3 regions of the Caldimonas sp. genome follow, and region 3 is predicted to be linked to each of the others. Evidence: predicted binding sites of a transcription regulator. Region 3 holds the regulator's gene; each other region holds the start of a gene.

Region 1 (8,307 bases), on a different contig from region 3:
GCCCGTGTTTGCGGTGGTAGCCACCTCGGTCGAAGCCGCCCGGCGTGCCGCGGCCCTGGCCCGGCAGCCCGAGGTGGTGACCTACGAGAGCCTGCCGGCTGTGCTCACCCCGCAAGCCGCGCATGCGGCCGGCCGCTACGTGCTGCCGCCCATGCACATGAGGCGCGAAAGCGCACCGGGCGCGCTCGAGCAGGTGCTGGCCCGGGCACCGCGCAAGCTCAAGGGCGTGTTCGACGTGGGGGGCCAGGAGCAGTTCTACCTGGAAGGCCAGATCGCCTACGCCCGCCCCCTCGAAGACGAGGGCATGCTGGTGCAGTGCTCGACCCAGCACCCCACCGAGATGCAGCATGTGGTGGCGCAAGCCCTGGGCCTGCAGGCCCATCATGTGCGCGTGGAATGCCGGCGCATGGGCGGCGGCTTCGGCGGCAAGGAGTCGCAGTCGGCGCTGTTCGCCTGCGTGGCGGCCGTGGCAGCGCGCACACTGCGCCGCCCGGTCAAGCTGCGCGTGGACCGGGACGACGATTTCCTCATCACCGGCCGGCGCCACTGTTTCCACTACGACTACGAGGTGGCCTACGACGACGAGGGCCGCGTGCTGGCAGCCCGGATCGACATGGTGTCGCGCGCGGGCTTTTCGGCCGATCTCTCCGGGCCGGTGATGACCCGCGCGCTGTGCCACTTCGACAATGCCTACTGGCTGCCCGAGGTGGCGATCCATGGCTACTCGGCCAAGACGAACACGCAGAGCAACACGGCCTTCCGCGGCTTCGGTGGCCCGCAAGGCGCGATCGCGATCGAGCAGATCCTCGACTCCATCGCGCGCGACCTCGGCCGCGACCCGCTGGACGTGCGCAAGCTCAATTTCTATGCCCGCGAAGGCCAGACCACCCCTTACGGCCAGCCGGTCGAGGACAACGTGATCCACGAGCTGGTGGACGCCCTGGAGCGCAGCTCGGACTACCGCGCCCGGCGCGAGGCCGTGCGGGCCTTCAATGACGCGAGCCCCGTGCTGAAAAAGGGCCTCGCACTCACGCCGGTGAAGTTCGGCATCTCCTTCAACGTGCCGCACTTCAACCAGGCCGGTGCGCTGGTGCACGTCTACAACGACGGCTCCATCCTGGTGAACCACGGCGGCACCGAGATGGGCCAGGGCCTGAACACCAAGGTGGCCCAGGTGGTGGCCCATGAGCTGGGCGTGAACTTCGAGCGCGTGCGCTGCAGCGCCACGGACACCGACAAGGTGGCCAACACCTCGGCCACCGCGGCCTCCACCGGCAGCGACCTCAACGGCAAGGCGGCCCAGGACGCCGCCCGCCAGATCCGGCAGCGGCTGGCCGCATTTGCCGCCAGCCGGTATGGCGGCTCGCCGCAGGAGGTGCGCTTTGCCAACGACACCGTGAGCGTGGGCGGCCGCAGCCTGCCGTTCCACGAGCTGGTATGGGAGGCCTACCTGGCGCGCGTGCAGTTGTGGAGCGACGGCTTCTACGCCACGCCCAAGATCCACTGGGACCCGAAGACCCTCAAAGGCCGCCCCTTCTACTATTTCGCCTATGGAGCCGCCGTGTCCGAAGTGATCGTGGACACGCTCACCGGCGAGGCGCGCACGCTGCGCGCCGACGTGCTGTACGACGCCGGTCGCTCGCTCAACCCGGCCGTGGACATCGGCCAAGTGGAAGGCGCTTTCATCCAGGGCATGGGCTGGCTCACCACCGAGGAGCTGTGGTGGCATCCGGTGAGCGGCCGGCTGATGACGCACGCACCGAGCACCTACAAGATCCCCACGGCCAACGACGTGCCGCCGGTGTTCAACGTGCGGCTGTTCGATGCCGAGAACCGGGAGGACAGCATCCATCGCTCCAAGGCGGTGGGCGAGCCGCCGCTGCTGCTGCCCTTCTCGGTGTTCTTCGCGATCCGCGATGCCATCTCGGCCGTGGGCGGCCACCGTGTCGATCCGCCGCTGCGCGCACCGGCCACGCCCGAGGCCATCCTGGCGGCCGTCGAGGCCGTGCGGCGGGCCGCCTGATGGTGCGCCAGACCGCCCGCACCTGGCTGGACCGTGGCCTTGCGGCCGTGGTGGTGAGCGTGGACCACACCCAGGGCTCGGCCCCGCGCGAGGCCGGCACGCGCATGCTGGTCTCGGCCGCCGAGGTGGCCGGCACCATCGGGGGCGGCCACCTGGAGTTCGAGGCCATCCGTCTGGCACGCGAGGCCCTGGCCCAGCCGGGATGGACGGCCTTCACGCAGCGCTTCCCGCTGGGCCCGCGCCTGGGCCAGTGCTGCGGCGGCGTGGTCGTGCTGCGCTTTACCCCGCTGGACGAAGCCGCCTGGGCCGACTGGGCCGTCGAGGCACCGCGCTTCGTGCTGCAGCTCTATGGGGCCGGCCATGTCGGGCGCGCCCTGGTGCGCCTGCTGGCGACCCTGCCCTGTGAGGTGCAGTGGATCGACGAGCGCGACGACGCCTTCCCCACCGAAGCCCCGGGGAGCGAAGCGGCCCATGTCGAGCGCATCTGCGTGGACGGCGTGGAGGCCGAGGTCGACCGCGCCCCGCCCGGGGCCTGCTACCTCGTGATGACGCACCAGCACGACCTGGATCTGCGCATCACCGAGGCCATCCTGCGCCGCGGCGACTTCCGCTATTTCGGCTTGATCGGTTCGAAAACCAAGCGGGCGCGCTTCGAGCACCGGCTGGTCGAACGGGGCATCGCGCCGGAGGTGATCGCGCGCATGCGCTGCCCGATCGGCGTGCCGGGCATCGAGGGCAAGGCGCCCGAGGTGATCGCGGTGGCGGTGGCGGCCGAGTTGCTGCAGGCCACCACCTCCCCGGCCGCCAGCTGAGTCATCTCACGCAGCCGCGTGTTCGCCCGGCGGCGAGCCGGCCACGCGGCGCAGCGCCTCGACGTCCAGCACTTTCACGGTATAGCCCGCCACGTCAATGACCTGGCGCTCGCGCAACTGGCGCAGCACGCGCGAGAAGGTCTCGGGGGTCACGGCCAGTTGCGAGGCGATGGCCCGCTTGCGTTCGCGCAGCGCCACCAGGGCGGTCTTGCCGCCCTCGCTGCCGGGACGCAGCTCGGCATGCTCCAGCAGCCAGGTTGCGCAGCGGGCCTCGGCATCCTTGAGCATCAGGCCCAGGGTGCCTTCGGTCAGGCAGCGCACCCGGCGAGCCAGCGCGCGCACCAGGCCGTCGGCGAGGCTGGGGTGGTCCATGCAGCACTCGCGCACCGCCTCGCCATCGAAGGACCACAGCAGCGCCTCGCCCTGGGTCACCGCATCTTCGAGGTAGCGAGCGTCCAGCCAGGCGCTGGCCACATCGAGCCACTGACCGGGCTCCACCAGCCGGGTCTGCTGGGCGAGCCGCCCCTCGCGCAGCGTGCCCAGCGCCACTTGGCCCGAGACCACCAACCACAGCGCCAAGCCCCTCTGGGTGCGATCGAAGACCACCTGCCCCCCCTCCAGCAGGTGTTCGCGTGCCACAGCGGCCAGGGCCTGTGCCGCCTCGCGGGTGACCCGCGCCGGCGCCAGCGCGGCCTGTAGCAGCGCCACCCTGGCGTCGAAAGGAATGCCCCGCTCACGCTGGGCCGCGCCGGCGGGATGGCCTCGGTATCGGTCCATGAGCCTGTTCATCGTCTGCTCCACACACCCGGAGATCGTCGAGCCCCGACTGTCTCAGTTCGGCCCGCGGCGGGTATTGCGTTGGCTCAAGAAAGCCGATCTGCACCGGCCCGGCCTCCCACGGCCTGCGGGTTCTCCCCAGGAACGAAACTTGATCCACCGCAAGGCCCATCGGCCCGCACCTTCCCCCGCTCAGGGCATTGCGCGCACAATGGCCGACACCCCCGGGCCCATCGCACCGGGCCCTGCAGCGCCGCCATGCTTCCCGGTTTCCAGTCTCCCGCCGTCGGCTTCGACCAGCCCTTCGAGATGCTCGAGGCCTGCCATGAACGCGTGCAACGCAGCGTGGCCCTGTTGCAGCGCCTGGCCGAGCATCTGCACCGGGTGGGCAACGACGCGCCGGCCCGCCAGGCCGCGGCCGATGTGCTGCGCTATTTCGACGTGGCCGCCCCGCACCACCACGAAGACGAGGAGCGCCATGTCTTCCCGCCGCTGCTGGCCCTGCCCCGGGACGCGGCCCATGCTGCGGTGCACGCCGCGGTGCGCCGGCTCCAGCAGGACCACCGGCTGATGCACCATCTCTGGCAGGGCCTGCGCGAGGCGCTGCAGCGCATCGCGCAGGGCCAGGAAGCCGACTTCTCGCACCAGGAACTGGAACTGCTGCAGCGCTTCATCGGGCTGTACGACAGCCACATCGCGCTGGAGGAGACCGTGATCTACCCCGCGGCCCGCGGCCGGCTGAGCGCACGGGACCAGGCGGCGATGGGGCTGGAGATGGCCTCGCGTCGGGGGGTGGTCTCCACCGGCCCTACCGCCGCGACACGCTGAAAGCCGGTTGCTGACGGGCGCTGGCCACCAGGCGCAGCACGCCCTGCAGGCGCTCCTGATCGACCGGCTTGGTGAGATAGTCGTCCATGCCCGCATCCATGCAACGGGCCCGGTCCATCGGCATGGCCCGTGCCGTGAGGGCCACGATCGGGCAGCGCCAGCCGTACTGGGCCTGCAGGGCCCGGATGCGGTGGGTGAGTTCGATGCCGCTCATCCCGGGGATCTGCAGGTCCAGGAAGATCAGGTCGAACTCCTGCGCATCGCACAGCGCCAGCGCCTCCTCGGCGGTCACCGCCGCCGCGACCTGGTGGCCGCAGCGCCGGATCATCTGGCTGGCGATGAAGCGGTTGACCGCGTGGTCGTCCACCAGCAGCACGTGCAGGCCCTGGGCATCCTCGGGCAACCCCTCGTCGGTCTCCAGCCCGGCCAAACCCAGGTAGCCGGTGGACTCATAGCGCGAGCGCGCCTTGTCGCGCGAAACATTGACCGTGGTGGACGCGGCCGTGCCCCAGCTCTGCAGGAGTTCGTCATCACCCGCCGACTGGGCCGACGGGACCAGGGGCAGCAGCGGCAAGGTCAGGTGGAAGCGGCTGCCCACACCGAGCTCGCTTTCGGCCCACAGCTGTCCGCCCAGCGCCTGCGCCAGCCGGCGCGAGATCGTCAACCCCAGCCCGGTGCCGCCAAACTCGCGGGTGGTGGAGCTGTCGGCCTGGGTGAAGGACTCGAAGATGCGATCGAGCTTGTCCGGCGCGATACCCACGCCGGTGTCGGCCACGCACAGGTGCAGCACCGCCGAGCCGCCACGGCCTTCAGGCCAGGCCGTCACGTCCACCCGGCCCTGGCGCGTGAACTTGATGGCATTGCCCACCAGGTTGACCAGGATCTGACGCAGCCTCAGCGGGTCGCTCACAAGCTGCGACGGCAGTTCGGGCGCCACCGTGCACCGCAGGCTCAGGCCCTTGTCGGCCGCGCGCGGCTCCAGCGGCGCCAGCACCTCGTGCAGCAGTGCCTGCAGGTCGAAGCCGAGCTGCTCCACGGTGAGGCGCCCGGCCTCGATGCGCGAGAGGTCGAGGATGTCGTTGAGGATGTTCAGCAGCGAGGTGGACGAGGACTTCACCAGCGTCAGGTAGCGGCGCTGCGTCTCGTTCAGCGGGGTGTCCAGCGTGAGGTCCACCAGGCCCATGATGCCGTTCATCGGCGTGCGGATCTCGTGGCTCATGTTGGCGAGGAATTCGCTCTTGGCCCGGCTGGCCGCCTCGGCGGCGGCCTTGGCCTCGCGCAGGGCCGCCTCCACCTGCTTGTGCTGCGTGATGTCGGTCACCACACCCAGGATGCCGCCCACCTGGCCCTGGGCTCCCGTGAACAAGGTGCGGCTGTGGATCAGTTCACGCATCTCGCCCGAGGGCAGGCTCAGGCGTGTCTCGAAGGTCTGCACCCCACCGCTGGCGAACAGCCGCTGGTCGTGCACTTCCTCGTCGGCGCCGCCGCTGCCCAGGACGTCGCGGGCGGTGCGACCCAGGAAGTCCTCGCGGCGCACGCCGATCAGGTCCTCGCAGGCCCGGTTGCAGCCGATGTAGCGGCCCAGCGCATCCTTGAAATAGACTGGGTTGGGGATGATCTCGACCAGCTCCTCGATGAAACGGAGCTGGTGCAGCACCTCCTCCTCGGCCTGGCGCTGCAGCGTCACGTCGGTGTGCGTGCCCACCATGCGCAGCGCCTGGCCCGTTGCATCGCGCGCCACCACCCGGCCGCGCGAGCGCACCCAGCGCCACTGGCCGTCTCGGCTGCGTACGCGGAATTCACCCTGGTAGCGCGGCGTCTCGTTGCGCAGGTGGGCCTGGAGCTGCTCACGGGCCTCGACGCGGTCCTCGGGGTGCATGTGCTCGCGCCAGCGCTCGAGGGTCATCTCGCACTCCCCCGGCGCGTAGCCCAGGATTTCCAGCAGACGGGGGCTGAAGTAGGCCACGCCGGTCACCAGGTCCCAGTCCCAGAAGGCGTCCTGCACGCTCTCCATGGCCAGGCGCATGCGTTCGGCGTCGCGATGCTGATGGCGGGCCTGGGCCAGTTCGGCCTCCAGCGCCGACTGTGCGGCCGCCACCGACTCCAGCCAGCGCTGCAGCTTCACGACAGCCTGCGCCCGCCCCGCCGGCTCGGCCAACACGAGGGCGCGCAGCCAGGCGGCCAGCTCCTCGGGCTGGCTCATGCCCAGGTGGGTATGCATCAGCTGCGTCAGGGACGACCCCCAGTTCATGCGGGCAGGCTCGGCGAGGACTATGCGTTCTTTCGGCATAGAAGGAGCATTGTGCCGGTTGCCAGGCAGGCCCATGTCCCCCAAGAGGGGGAACTCACAATTCGCAACAGTGCCGCCCCGGCCCCCCGTCGATTTCTTCACGCCTGGGCGTGCTGCGATCCAGGGCTCACCGGCAGGGACCATGCCATTGACGGAACACCCGGGGCGGCATCGGGTCGGGATGGGCAAAGAGCCCCCGCCGTGCCGCCCGGGCCTGGGCTTGCTCGTCATCGTAGAGGCCGCGCCCCGACGCAAAGCGGTAACTCCAGGCCCATCCCTCGGTCACCATCCAAGCCCCCACGTCCTCGCCGTCGTGACGCAGCCGCCCCAGCCAGCGGGCATAGGCGTCCCGTCGGTGCAGGTGAATGCGCACCGATTGGCCGTGCAGCCGCTGCGCCAGCGCCGTCCGGGCTTCGGGACCGCCCGCCTGACAGGTCTCGGGCGCATCGATGCCGTCGATGCGCACCTTCACCCGGCCTGCGGGCTGCCAGCCTGCATCGCCCAGTTCGACCCAGACCGTGTCCCCGTCAGTGACATGGACCACCGTGGCCAGGTGCTCCACCGGCACGGGGCCCTGCGCTGTCGCCGCGGTCGGCCAGGCAGCACACAGGGCGAGCACCGCCCGCACGATCCCGGCCCGCAAGCCCGGCCCCTCAGGCCCTTGCCCTGCGGGGGCCTGCCGCGACAGAATGCACCCCGGGGCGACCACCGGGCCCCGCGGGCCCGACGGCAGACCGGTTCCAAGGAGGATCGCCATGCCGACCTATCAATACCGTTGCGAAAAGTGCGGGCATGTCTTCGAGCATGTCGAACACATCGCCGAGCACGAAACCGTGCGACTGACCTGCCCCAAATGCGGCAGCCCGGCCGTGCAGCATACGCCCACGCGCTTTTTTGCACAGACCTCGAAGAAGAGCTGAACCGCACGGGCCGTGCGACAAAGGCCCTGCGGCTCACGGATCAAGACCCCTGTGGGCGTCCTTCAGGATGCGGGCCAGCCGGTCGGCCAGTTTTTCGTTGCTGAGTTTCTCGCGGAAGCGCTCGACCATCAGCGGCAGGCTCATCGGGCTGGGGTGGCGCAGGTCCACCACCTCGCGGCGCCAGGCCTGCAGCCGCTCCAGCGTGGCGGTGAGGCGCCGCAGGTCGAGTTCCTGACTGAGCACCTCGCGCTCGGCCTGGCCGAGCAGCAGGTTGCCGGCATCGTACTTGCGGAAGACCTCGAAGAACAGGCTGCTGGAGGCCTGGAGCTGCTTCATGCTCTTGGGGGCGCCCGGGTAGCCGCTGAACACCAGCCCCGCCACACGGGCGATCTCGCGGAAGCGCCGCTGCGACAGCTCGCTGGCGTTGAGGCTGGCCAGCACGTCGCGCAGCAGCTCGTCCGTGGTGAAGACCGAGCCGTCCAGCACCGGCGAGAGGTCCACCGGCTCGGCACTGAGCAGCTCGAAGCCATAGTCGTTCATCGCGATGCTGAAGGTGTTGGGCCGATCGCGCGCCAGCCGCCAGGCCAGCAGGCTCGCCAGCCCCAGGTTCACGAAGCGACCCGCAAAGGGATAGAGGTAGAGGTGCTGGCCTTCGCG
Region 2 (4,082 bases), on a different contig from region 3:
GGCAGTGCGCCCGCTCGGGACCGGGGGGCTGACAGGCTCTAACATGCCGGCCCGCATGTGCATCGACACACAGGAGTGCTTCCCCATGGACTTCAGCCAACAGACCGTCCTCGTCACCGGCGCGGCCGGCAATCTCGGCCGCGCCGTGGCCCGGGCGTTTGCACAGCGCGGCGCCCGCCTGGTGCTGCTCGATCGTGAGCCTGCGGCCCTGCAGCGGGCCTACGGGGCCGACGACGCCACCCGCCTGACGCTTGCGGCCGACCTGCTCGATCCGTCGCAGGTGGAGGCGGCCGTGCAGCAGGCCTTGCAGCGTTTCGGCCGTCTGGACGTGCTGTGCAACATCGCCGGCGGCTTCCGCATGGGGCAGGCCGTGCATGAAACCTCGGATGCGACCTGGGATTTCCTGCTCGACCTCAATGCCCGCACGGTGGTACACACGGCGCGCGCGGTGGTGCCGCACATGCTGGCCGCAAGGGCGGGCAAGGTGATCCAGGTGGCAGCGGCCAGTGCCACCCAGGGCCGCGCGCAGATGGGGGCCTACTGCGCCTCCAAGAGCGCCGTGGTGCGTCTGACCGAGGCGATGGCGATGGAACTGCGTGAGCACGGCATCAATGTCAACTGCGTGATGCCCACGATCATCGACACGCCGGAGAACCGGGCCGCGATGCCCGACGCCGACCCTTCCCGCTGGGTGGCCCCGCAGGATCTGGCCGAGGTCATCGTTTTCCTGGCCTCGCCGGCGGCACGCGCCTTGCACGGGGCCGCGCTGCCCGTCAACGGCTTGAGCTGAGCGCGCCGGCCGCAGGCGATGACCTCACAGGTCATGGGCATGCGGCGATCGCGCGGATAAGCTGGCGGCCATGACACGCAACCCTTCCTCGGCGGGTGGCGAGACAGGCCGCGCGCGCACCGACGTGGGCGCCTTGCTGCGCCACTGGCGCCAGCAGCGCCACCTGTCGCAACTGGACCTGGCCCTGGAAACCTTCTTCCCGGCCCTTCTTCCCGGCCGATGAGGCCACCGCGCGTGTGCTGCGCGAGCAGATGGCGGCCGCACCCGGCTGAGCTCTTGAGGACTTGACGCGGATCAAGCCAGGCGGCCGGCTTGCGGCCTAGAGTGGCCGCATGAGACGCCATCCGGGGACGCTGTGGGCCAAACTGGCCCTGTTGTGCACGGCCTTCTTGCTGGCCGCGCTGACCTCGATCGGCCTGACGCTGTGGATCACCTGGCAGATCGAGGGGGGGGCGGCCGCGGTCAATGAGGCCGGCCGGCTGCGCATGAAGAGCTACCAGCTCGCGCTCGAGGTCGAGCGCCGGGCCGACCCGGCCGTGATCGAGGAACGGCTGCGCCGATTCGACCAGGGCCTGGAGCTGTTGCTCACCGGCGACCCCTCCCGCCCGCTCTTCGTACCCTGGAACGAGGCCACCCGCAGCCGGTTCGACGCCGTGCGCAGCCAGTGGCGCAGCCTGCGCGAGCGCTGGCAGGGCGCTGTACCGTCGGCCGCCTCTGGCGACGTCGAACGCTTCGTGGGGGCCATCGATGATTTTGTCGGCGCCATCGAGCAGCAATTGTCCTTGTGGACGGCCATCTTGCACGCCGTGCAACTGGGCATCCTTGCACTGGCCATCGCGGTGGGGGTGGCTTTGCTGTATGCCGGCCACCTGTTCGTGATCCATCCGCTCAACCGCCTGCAGCGCGGCCTGCAGCGCGTGCAGGCGCAGGACTTTGCTGCGCGGGTCGAGGAAGGATCGAGCGAGGAGTTCGATCAGCTCGCCCGCGGCTTCAACCGCATGGCGCAGACGCTGCAGGCGCTCTATGCCAACCTGGAAGGACGGGTGGCCGAGAAGACCGCCCGGCTGGAACAGCAGCGCGAGCGCCTGGCCGCACTGTACGAGACCAGCGCGCTCTTGGCCGAGGCCGCCACGCTGGATGAGCTGGCCCAGGGGTTTGCGCGCCAGGTGCGGCGCCTGGCGCGGGCCGACGCGGTGGCCGTGCGCTGGTCCGACGAGGCCAACCAGCGCTATCTGCTGCTGGCCGGCGACGGCCTGCCCCAGTTCATGAGCGAGCACGAGCAGTGCGTGCAGACCGGCAGTTGCCACTGCGGCCAGGCCGTGGACGGCGCGAGCACCCGGGTCATTCCGATCGTCTCGTCCCGACCCTCCGGACGGGATCTGTGCGCGCAGGCTGGCTACCAGACCCTGGTGTCGGTGCCGGTGCGGCTGCAGCACCGGCTGCTGGGGGAGGTGGATCTCTTCTTCCGCAGCGACACCGCACTGGGCGAGGACGAACGATCCCTGCTCGAGGCCCTGGCGGCCCATCTGGCCGGGGCCATGGAGGGCCTGCGCGCCGAGGCGCTGGGCAAAGAGGCCGCGGTGGCCCAGGAGCGCAGCCTGCTGGCGCAGGAGTTGCATGACTCCATCGCCCAGTCGCTGGCCTTTCTGAAGATCCAGGTGCAACTGCTGCGCGAGGCCCTGCGCCGCGCCGATCCCGACGCGGTGGAGCGGGTGCTGGGCGAGCTCGATGCCGGCGTGCGCGAGAGCTACAACGACGTGCGCGAACTGCTGCTGCACTTCCGCACCCGCGCCAGCGGCGAGGACATCGAGCCGGCGCTGCGCGCGACGCTGCAGAAGTTCGAGTTGCAAAGCGGGATGCGGGCGCACCTGTCGATGCATGGCCATGGCCTGCCGCTCGATCCGGACGTGCAGATCCAGGTCCTGCACGTGGTGCAGGAAGCCTTGTCCAATGTGCGCAAGCATGCACAGGCCCGCGAAGTCTGGGTGGACGTGCAGCAGACCCCGGTGTGGCGCTTCGAGGTGCGCGACGACGGCGTGGGCTTCGATGCCGCTGCAGCCCCCCCCGACGAAACCCATGTGGGCCTGCGCATCATGCGCGAGCGCGCGGCCCGCATCGGCGCGTCGGTGCACATCGACACCCAGCCCGGCCACGGCACCCGCGTGGTCCTGACCCTGCCCGGTCCGGCCGTGCCGGCCCAAGCGCTGGCCGCCTGAACCCACCCCTGCCCATGCCTGCTGCTCCTGCCCGCATCCGCCTGCTGGTCGTCGATGACCACACCCTGTTTCGCCGCGGCATCGTGGCCCTGTTGGGCCTGGAGCCGCGGCTGCAGGTGGTGGGCGAAGCCGGCGATGCCGGGCAGGCCCAGCGCCAAGCACGCGAACTGCAGCCCGACCTCATCCTGCTGGACAACCACCTGCCCGGGGTGAACGGTGTGGATGCGCTGGCCGGCCTGCGTGAGGTGGCACCGCGTGCGAAGGTGCTGATGCTCACCGTCAGCGAGGACGAGCAGGACCTCGCCGCGGCGCTGAAGGCCGGTGCACGCGGCTATGTGCTCAAGACCATCGACGGCCCGGACCTGGTGCGGGCCATCGAGCGCACGATGGCTGGCGACTCGGTCGTCAGCCCCGAACTGACGGCCAAGCTGGTGGCGGCCTTCCAGGCCCTGCACGCCGCCCCCGGCGCGCCCGCGCCGCCTGAACCGGCCGCGGCCGAGCCGCTGGACACCCTGTCGCCGCGCGAGCGCGAGATCCTGGGCCAGATCGCTCGGGGGGCCAGCAACAAGGAGATCGCCCGCGAACTCGGCATCGCCGAGACGACGGTCAAGATCCACGTCCAGCACATCCTGCGCAAGCTGGGCTTGAGCTCGCGTGTGCAGGCGGCCGTCTATGCCAGCGAGCGCCAGCGCGGTTGAGCTTGCTCAGGGTACCCCTCTGGTCAGGCCGGGGCTGGCCGGCGATGATGGGGCCATGCACGCACCTTGGCCTCCCCCCGACCCGACCGTCCCCGGCCCGGCGCCCGGTGGGCGCGAGCAGCACCTGCACCTGCTGAGCGAACCGCTGTCGGGCCTGCGCTGGCGCGATCCCGTCACGGTGCCGCCCACGGCCAGCGTGCGCGAGGCGGCGCAGCTCATGCAGCAGCAGGGGGTGTCGTCGGTGCTGGTGGTCGAGCAGGGCCGCCTGTTCGGCCTGGTGACCGACCGCGACCTGCGCAACCGGGTCGTGGCGGCCGGGCTCGATCCGTCGCGCCCGGTCATGGACATCGCCACGCTGGCGCCCCTGACCCTGGACGA
Region 3 (8,307 bases):
CATTGGGCTGGTCTTTCAGCGCCTTGAGCACCCCCTTGAGGCGCTGCTCGAAGTCGCCACGGTATTTCGTGCCCGCCAGCAAGGCCCCCATGTCCAGTGCGTAGACGGTGGAGTCGGCCAGCACCTCGGGCACCTCACCTTCAGTGATGCGCCAGGCCAGCCCCTCGGCGATGGCCGTCTTGCCCACCCCGGCCTCGCCCACCAGCAACGGGTTGTTCTTGCGACGGCGGCACAGCACCTGGATGACCCGCTCCACCTCGTGCTCACGGCCGATCAGCGGGTCGATCTTGCCATCGCGAGCGAGCTGGTTGAGATTCTGGGTGAACTGCTCCAGCGGCGAGCCCTTGCCCTCGCCCTCGTCCTTTTCCGCCTCGCCATTGCCGGCCTGCCCCTCGCTGGGCTTGACCGGCTCGGGCGGCTCGGACTTCTTGATGCCGTGCGCGATGTAGTTCACCACGTCCAGGCGCGTGACACCTTGCTGGTGCAGGTAGTAGACGGCGTGCGAATCCTTCTCGCCAAAGATCGCCACCAGCACGTTGGCGCCGGTGACTTCCTTCTTGCCACTACCGGTGGACTGCACGTGCATGATCGCGCGCTGGATCACACGCTGAAAGCCCAGCGTGGGCTGGGTGTCCACCTCGTCGGTGCCGCCTACCGTCGGCGTGTTTTCCTTGATGAAGTGCGTCAGGCTCTTGCGCAGATCCTCGATGTTGGCGGAGCAGGCACGCAGCACCTCGGCCGCCGAGGGGTTGTCGAGCAGGGCCAGCAGCAGATGCTCCACCGTGATGAACTCGTGGCGCTGCTGGCGCGCCTCGACGAACGCCATGTGCAGGCTGACTTCAAGTTCCTGGGCAATCATGTGGCCTCCATAATGCACTGCAAAGGATGCCCCGCGCGGCGCGCGGCGGCAAGCACCATTTCCACTTTCGTCGCGGCCACATCCTTGGTGTAGACCCCGCACACGCCCCGACCCTCGTGGTGGATCTTCAACATAATGTGCGTGGCCGTTTCCAGGTCGCGGTGAAAGAATTCCTGCAACACCATCACGACAAACTCCATCGGCGTGAAGTCGTCGTTGAGCATGACCACCTGGTACATGCGCGGCGGCTCGACCCGGGAGGCCTGACGCTCCGCTACGACCGAGCCCTGGCCGTCGTCCGGCCGCGGCGGACCGGACGGCGGGGAGGGAGGCGGATTCATCGCGTTTCGGGGCATGGATTCATTCTATCGAGTCACGACCACCCTGTTGTCCCTGCGCCAATCTCGCCCCCCCCCTTCAGCGGCATCTGCTCACATTTCGAGACAAACCCGTCCGGTCCCAAACCTTGACAAGCCCGGAACGCCAAGCTGAGAATTCCCTGACAAAAGTAGCAAACCGAGGGGGAGTCCCATGGGAATGGGCACCGTCAAATGGTTCAATGACGCCAAGGGTTTCGGATTCATCGAGCCCGACGGCGGGGGGGACGACGTGTTCGCCCATTTCACCGCCATCCAGATGGAGGGTTTCCGCACCCTCAAGCAAGGCGCCCGGGTGGCTTTCGACCTGGTCCGGGGGCCCAAGGGCATGCTGGCGCAGAACATCCAGCCGCTGGACCCGCCACCGGGCCGTGGGCTGGCGCGCGAGGTTGGCGGTGACCTGCCGGCGATGGAGTCGCAGGCCCGTCCGCCCCGTCAGCGTAGCGCGTCGCACGCCACCGACTGAGCAGCCCCGACGGCCGCGCGCGGGCGCCTCGCCGTCTCGCAGGGCTTGGGTCATCTTCCCGCCGGCGGCTGACAGGGTTGGCAGGCCGGCCAGCCGGATTTCATTTTGACACCCGGGTTCCGGCGGGTCCGAGGCCCCAGGGTGCCGGCCGGGCCTCGCCCTGGCCCCATCGGGCGCCCCCTCAGTCTCAGCCCACCTCATCCCGGCCTGCATCAGCGACAAGGCCTCCGACCCTTGTGACGGGCGGAGGCCTTGGACGGCCCGCCAGGGGCCAACGCGCGGTCTGGGCCGCGGGGGCTTCTTACATGTGGTCGATCATGACCTGACCGAAGCCCGAGCAGCTCACCTGGGTGGCGCCGTCGAGCAAGCGGGCGAAGTCGTAGGTGACCTTCTTGCTCAGGATGGCTTTTTCCATCGAGCTGATGATGAGGTCGGCCGCCTCGGTCCAGCCCATGTGGCGCAGCATCATCTCGGCCGAGAGGATCTCGGACCCAGGGTTGACGTAGTCCTTGCCGGCATACTTGGGCGCGGTGCCATGGGTAGCCTCGAACATGGCCACCGAGTCGGACAGGTTGGCGCCCGGGGCAATGCCGATACCGCCCACCTGCGCGGCCAGCGCATCGGAGATGTAGTCGCCGTTGAGGTTCAGCGTGGCGATCACCGAGTACTCGGCCGGACGCAGCAGGATCTGCTGCAAGAAGGCGTCGGCGATGGCGTCCTTGATGACGATGTCCTTGCCCGTCTTCGGGTTCTTGAACTTGCACCACGGGCCGCCATCGATCGGTTCGGCGCCGAACTCCTTCTGGGCCAGGGCGTAGCCCCAGTCGCGGAAGCTGCCCTCAGTGAACTTCATGATGTTGCCCTTGTGAACCAGGGTCACCGAGGGCTTGTCGTTGTCGATGGCGTACTGGATCGCCTTGCGGACCAGGCGCTCGGTGCCTTCGCGCGACACAGGCTTGATGCCGATGCCCGAGGTCTCGGGGAAGCGGATCTTCTTGACGCCCATCTCCTTTTGCAAGAAGGCGATCACTTTCTTGGCCTGCTCGGACTCGGCCGCCCATTCGATGCCGGCATAGATGTCCTCGGAGTTCTCGCGGAAGATCACCATGTCGGTTTTTTCGGGCTCCTTCAACGGCGAGGGCACCCCCTTGAAGTAGCGCACCGGGCGCAGGCAGACGTACAGGTCGAGCTCCTGGCGCAGCGCCACGTTGAGCGAACGGATGCCGCCGCCCACCGGGGTGGTCAGCGGGCCCTTGATCGAAACGACATAGTCCTTCAGGACCTGCAGGGTCTCCTCGGGCAGCCAGACGTCAGGCCCGTAGACCTTGGTGGACTTTTCGCCGGCGTAGATTTCCATCCAGTGGATCTTGCGCTTGCCGCCGTAGGCCTTGGCCACCGCCGCATCCACCACCTTGATCATCACGGGCGTGATATCGAAGCCGGTGCCATCGCCCTCGATGTAGGGAATGATGGGGTTGTCGGGCACGTTGAGCGAGAAGTCTTTGTTGACGGTGATCTTCTGCCCGCCCTCGGGCACCTTGATGTGCTGGTACATGTCGCAAGCTCCGCGCAAAACCGAATGGAAAACTCGGGGTGAGGGTGTGTTTTAGACGTTCGATTCTAAGCCAGCGCGTGCCTGGCCGACGGGGTGCGCCACCGGGCCGGCGCGGTGTCCAGGCGCCATTCGCACAGACTCATCGGCACACCGGTGCGCCAAAGCTCATCCACAGGCCATGCCCCAGCGCCCAGGCCGAGGTGGCGGCCAGGATCGCGCCGGCGGCACGCACCGCCCAGGTTCCCCGGACCGCCAAGGCTTGTCCGCGCAGGCGCTGCCAGGCCAGCGCCACGGCCTGCAGGCCCAACGCGGAACCCAGCGCGAAGGCCAGCATCACCGCGGCCCCTTCGGCCACGGAGGACCCAAGGGCCGCCACCATCAGGGCCGAGTACAGCAAGCCGCAGGGCAGCAGCACCCACAGCAGGCCGGCAGCCAGCGGAACGGCTGCGCCGTGCGCGAGCCACCCTCCCAGGCTGGCGTGGCGCAGGCGCTGCCAGACGCGATGGGCCAGACCGTCGAGCCAATACGGCTGACGGCCCCGCCACAGCAGGGCCAGCCCCAGCGTGATCACCGCCACATGGAACATGGCCCAGAAGGGCTTGAGCACGCTGACCTGCGCAGCCCCCCACTGCAAGGCCTGCACCGCGCCGGCCGCCAGCGCGCCAGCCGCGCCATAGCCCAGCAGGCGCCCGGCCTGGAACGCCCACAGACGCGCTCCGGTGCGACCGATGGCCAGCGTGGCGGCACCGCACATCGCCGTGCAGTGCACGCTGCCGGCCAGGCCCATCAGCCAGGCGCTGAACAGCAAGGCGGAGTTCATCCTCAAATGATGCGTGAAAAGCGCTCGCGGCTGCGTTCGGCCTGCAGGTATTTGTCAAAGACCATCGCAATGCCGCGCACGACGTACCACCCGGCCGGTGACACGTGGAGGCCGTCGGCTTCGATGCGCAGCAGCCCCTGTTCGGCCATCGGCTCGAGCTGGGCCAGCTCGGCGGCGAAATAGCGGCGGAAGTCGATCAGGTAGGACAGCTCGATCGACTCGAAGGCGACGTGGCCCTGGCACATCAGCGCCATGATGACCGCCCGGCGTACGAGGTCGTCGCGGGTGAGTGCCAGGCCGCGCGCCACCGGAAACTGGCCCTGGCGCAGGGCATCGTAGTACTCGGGCAGGGTTTTCGCATTCTGGCTGTAGTGGCTGCCCAGCCGGCCGATCGCCGACACGCCCAGGGCGATCAGGTCGGAATCGGGCTGGGTGCTGTAGCCCTGGAAATTGCGGTGCAGCCGGCCCTGGCGTTTGGCCACGGCGAGTGCATCGGTGTGCAGGGCGAAGTGATCCATGCCGATGTAGTCGTAGCCGGCCCGGGCAAAGCTCGCGATGGCCGCAGACAGCATGGCCAGCTTGTCCGCCGCACCGGGCAGCTCCGCGGCCTGGATGCGCCGCTGCGGCTTGAAGCGCGCCGGCAGGTGGGCATAGCCGTACAGTGCGATGCGGTCGGGGCGCAATTGGCCGATGAGCTCCAGCGTGCGGGCAAAGGAGGCCGCGGTCTGACGAGGCAGCCCGTAGATCAGGTCGGCGTTGACCGATTCGATGCCGAGCTCGCGCGCGCGCTCGATCAGCCCGGCGACGCTGTCGAAGGCCTGCACGCGATGCACCGCCTTCTGTACCTCGGGATCGAAATCCTGGACGCCCAGGCTGATGCGGTTGAAGCCGAGGGACACCAGGCGGGACAGCCGCTCAGGCGAGACGGTGCGGGGATCGACCTCGATGCTGTACTCTCCGCCGGGCACCAGCCGGAAGGCCGAGCGCAGGCTCTGCATCAGCCTTGCCAGCTCCTCGTCGCTGAGAAAGGTGGGCGTGCCCCCACCGAGGTGAAGCTGGCTGACCGGCTGCTCACGACCCAGGGCGTCGACATACAGCCCGATCTCGCGCTCCAGGGCATCGAGGTATTCGGCCGCCCGCTCGTGATGGCGGGTGATGATCTTGTTGCAGGCGCAGTAGTAGCACACCGACTCGCAAAACGGAATGTGCACGTACAAAGACAACGCCGCCCGCCGCCCGCCCAGGGTGCCCACCCCACCCGCCCGTTGGGCCAGGGCCTGCTCGAGCTGGGCCGGCCCGAAGGCTTCGACGAAGCGGTCGGCCGTGGGATAGGAGGTGTAGCGGGGCCCGGGAACGTCGAAACGTTGCAAGACGTCGGGGGAGATCGGCAGGGCGGGGTCGGGCGTCATGGCGGCACTGTGCCAGAGCCATCGGCGCGGGACTTGATCTTGCTCAAGTCCCTGCCGGGGGGGCTCCTGAACAATCGGTTGCATTGCCTGAGGAGCATCAATCATGTCGCTCGACACGACCCCCGACACCGGCCTGGCGCCCTTCTGGGCCCCCTCGGCCTGCGCCACCGCCCGGACTTCGCGACCTGCCGGCGGGAACATCCGGTCCCGAAGCGTGTCTGGGGACGCCCAGGGGTCCATAATGAACGTCAAGGAGAGGCCGACGCGCATGATCAAACTCGAAACCCTCAAGGTCGCCTGCTCGAGCTGCAATTTGCGCGAGCTGTGTCTGCCGGTGGGCCTGTCACGCCCCAACCTCGAGAAGCTGGATCACATGGTGGCCTCGCGGCGCAGCGTCAAGCGCGGCGAGGCTCTGTTCCATGCCGGCGACCCGTTCCAGTCGCTGTATGCCGTGCGCACGGGCTTCTTCAAGACACGGGTGTCCTCGGAGGACGGGCGCGACCAGGTCACGGGCTTCCAAATGGCCGGGGAGCTGCTGGGGCTGGATGCCATCAGCCAGGACCGGCACACCTGCGACGCGGTGGCGCTGGAGGATTCGCAGGTCTGCGTGATCCCCTACCAGCAGCTCGAACATCTCTCACGTGAGTTCACGGAGTTGCAGAGTTCGTTCCACAAGATCATGAGCCGTGAGATCGTGCGCGACCATGGCGTGATGCTGCTGCTGGGCAGCATGCGCGCTGAGGAGCGGCTGGCGGCCTTCCTGCTCAACCTCACACAGCGCCTGCAGGCGCGAGGCTTTTCACCCTCCTCGCTGATCCTGCGCATGACCCGCGAGGAGATCGGCAGTTACCTGGGCCTGAAGCTGGAGACGGTCAGCCGCACCTTCTCGAAGTTTCAGGAAGACGGCCTGCTGGAGGTCAAGCAGCGCCAGATCCGCATCCTGGACGAGGACGGTTTGCGCCGCCTCATCAACCACAGCACCTGCTGAGCCGCGCGCGCCGGGTTCAGGCGCCCTCGCGCCCTCGCTCCGGCGGGCGGGCCAGCATCTGCATCATCGCGCCGGCCACAATGAAGGCTGCCCAGAAGAAAAAGAAGGCCAGCGAATAGACCGCCGAGGCCGAGAGGTCGACCGGGGCGCCGCCGAACCAGTGCAGGTCCTGCGGATCGACCATCGCGAACACCACCATCTCGACGACGCCGGCCATCAGGAAGGCTGGCCAGAGGATGCTCATCCAGGACAGTTTCATCGCCCGCTCGCCTTGCCGGGGGAAAGAGTGCGCCACCGGCCGTCTCATTCGCCTCGGCCCGGCAGGGCCGAGACGGGCGTGGCGGTGTGGTTGCGTGCCTGGTGCGCGGGCATCAGCCTGAGGTCGCCCTGCCCGCCAGTGCCAGCGCCGGAAGCCGCGGTCGCGGCGGGCCCGCGCTGCAGCACCGGGTCGGGGTGCCCGATGGCCAGGATGATCGTGACGACACAGGCGGCTACGACGGCCAGCGGCCCGCCAACCACCAGCCACATCGTCGGTTCACGCCACCACGGCGCAGCCGGCGGCCGGGGGTCGGGATGCTTGGCAAGTGGTCGGCGCATGGGATTCTCCTCGGGTGGGCCACTCAACGCGGCACCAGGAACGTGGATCGCTCATTCACGCTGCGCTCGGGCTCGTCGCCCTGGGCCAGGCGATCGATGCGGAACTCGATCGGACTGGAGCGGCCGCGCAGCGGCTCGGCATGGTGCGGCGGCAACTGGACGCGCACGGCCAGCCAGCGCGCGGCCGCACTGTCCACCTCGATTTGCGGTTCGGAGACCACGCGCAGGCCTTCCAGGCCGGACACGCTGACCCGGTATCGCTGAGGCTGCTCGAGCGCGTTCATGATCTGCAGACGATAGACGTTTTCGATGTAGCCGTCCTCGACGATGCGCGCCAGCGCCCCGCGATCGCGGATCACGTCCACCTTGAAGGGGCTGCGCAGCACCAGGCTGCCGACGAAGGCGGCGCTGATGAGTGCGAGGATGGCGGTGTAGACGAGCACCCGCGGGCGCAGCACCCGCCTGAACATCTGGGCCCGCGTCCAGCCTTGGGCCATGCCGTTCTGGGTGGAGTAGCGGATCAGCCCACGCGGGTAGTTCATCTTGTCCATCACGCCGTTGCATACATCGATGCAGGCAGCGCAGCCGATGCACTCGTACTGCAGGCCCTTGCGGATGTCGATGCCGGTGGGGCAGACTTGAACGCACAGGGTGCAGTCGATGCAGTGGCCCAGTCCGAGCTGCTTCGGATCGGCCTTGCGGGGGCGCGAGCCACGCGGTTCGCCTCGGGCCTCATCGTAGGTGATGATCATGGTGTCCCGGTCGAACATCGCACTCTGGAAGCGCGCGTAGGGACACATGTACTTGCACACCTGCTCGCGCAGGTAGCCGGCATTGCCGTAGGTGGCCAAGCCGTAGAAAAGGATCCAGAACCATTCCCAGGGCCCCAGGCCCAGGCTGAGGACCGACGCGCCGAGCTCCCGGATCGGCGTGAAGTAGCCGACGAAGGTGAAGCCGGTCCACAGGCCGATGGCGATCCACACGGCCTGCTTGGCGGTCTTGCGCCAGAGCTTTTCGAGGGTCCATGGGCCCTGGTCGAGCCGCATGCGCGCGGTGCGGTCGCCCTCGATCCTGCGCTCCACCCACATGTAGATCTCGGTGTACACCGTCTGCGGGCAGGCATAGCCGCACCACAGTCGCCCGCCCACCGCCGTGAAGAGGAACAGCGCGTAGGCGCTGATGATCAGCAGCGCCGCGAGGTAGATGAAGTCCTGAGGGTACAGGACCAGTCCGAAG

The links. The regulator FNR, encoded in region 3, switches genes on or off when oxygen is low (the NO sensors DNR and NnrR bind a similar motif). The targets are predictions, from matches to a motif close to TTGATNNNNATCAA.
Region 1: ACK42S_RS11045 (hemerythrin domain-containing protein) is a predicted target of FNR. The motif match lies at 3,764-3,777, and genes of this name have one in related genera.
Region 2: ACK42S_RS15925 (type IV pili methyl-accepting chemotaxis transducer N-terminal domain-containing protein) is a predicted target of FNR. The motif match lies at 1,075-1,088, and genes of this name have one in related genera.

What each region holds. Positions count from the first base shown of each region.
Region 1 covers NZ_JBKBVU010000101.1:2,218-10,524, reverse strand. Annotated here, with positions in the region: gene xdhB (xanthine dehydrogenase molybdopterin binding subunit) at 1-2,023, shown strand, start outside; gene xdhC (xanthine dehydrogenase accessory protein XdhC) at 2,023-2,835, shown strand; gene ACK42S_RS11050 (Crp/Fnr family transcriptional regulator) at 2,842-3,612, opposite strand; gene ACK42S_RS11045 (hemerythrin domain-containing protein) at 3,871-4,440, shown strand; gene ACK42S_RS11040 (PAS domain-containing protein) at 4,421-6,661, opposite strand; gene ACK42S_RS11035 (thermonuclease family protein) at 6,858-7,349, opposite strand; gene ACK42S_RS11030 (FmdB family zinc ribbon protein) at 7,486-7,650, shown strand; gene ACK42S_RS11025 (ligase-associated DNA damage response DEXH box helicase) at 7,684-8,307, opposite strand, start outside.
Region 2 covers NZ_JBKBVU010000229.1:7-4,088, forward strand. Annotated here, with positions in the region: gene ACK42S_RS15915 (SDR family oxidoreductase) at 86-790, shown strand; gene ACK42S_RS15920 (hypothetical protein) at 861-1,013, shown strand; gene ACK42S_RS15925 (type IV pili methyl-accepting chemotaxis transducer N-terminal domain-containing protein) at 1,123-3,006, shown strand; gene ACK42S_RS15930 (response regulator) at 3,021-3,704, shown strand; partial or broken gene ACK42S_RS15935 (CBS domain-containing protein) at 3,760-4,082, shown strand, end outside.
Region 3 covers NZ_JBKBVU010000040.1:8,324-16,630, forward strand. Annotated here, with positions in the region: gene clpA (ATP-dependent Clp protease ATP-binding subunit ClpA) at 1-859, opposite strand, end outside; gene clpS (ATP-dependent Clp protease adapter ClpS) at 856-1,215, opposite strand; gene ACK42S_RS06285 (cold-shock protein) at 1,391-1,702, shown strand; gene icd (NADP-dependent isocitrate dehydrogenase) at 2,004-3,257, opposite strand; gene ACK42S_RS06295 (sulfite exporter TauE/SafE family protein) at 3,397-4,077, opposite strand; gene hemN (oxygen-independent coproporphyrinogen III oxidase) at 4,080-5,486, opposite strand; gene fnr (fumarate/nitrate reduction transcriptional regulator Fnr) at 5,728-6,474, shown strand; gene ACK42S_RS06310 (hypothetical protein) at 6,491-6,733, opposite strand; gene ACK42S_RS06315 (hypothetical protein) at 6,778-7,071, opposite strand; gene ccoG (cytochrome c oxidase accessory protein CcoG) at 7,095-8,307, opposite strand, start outside.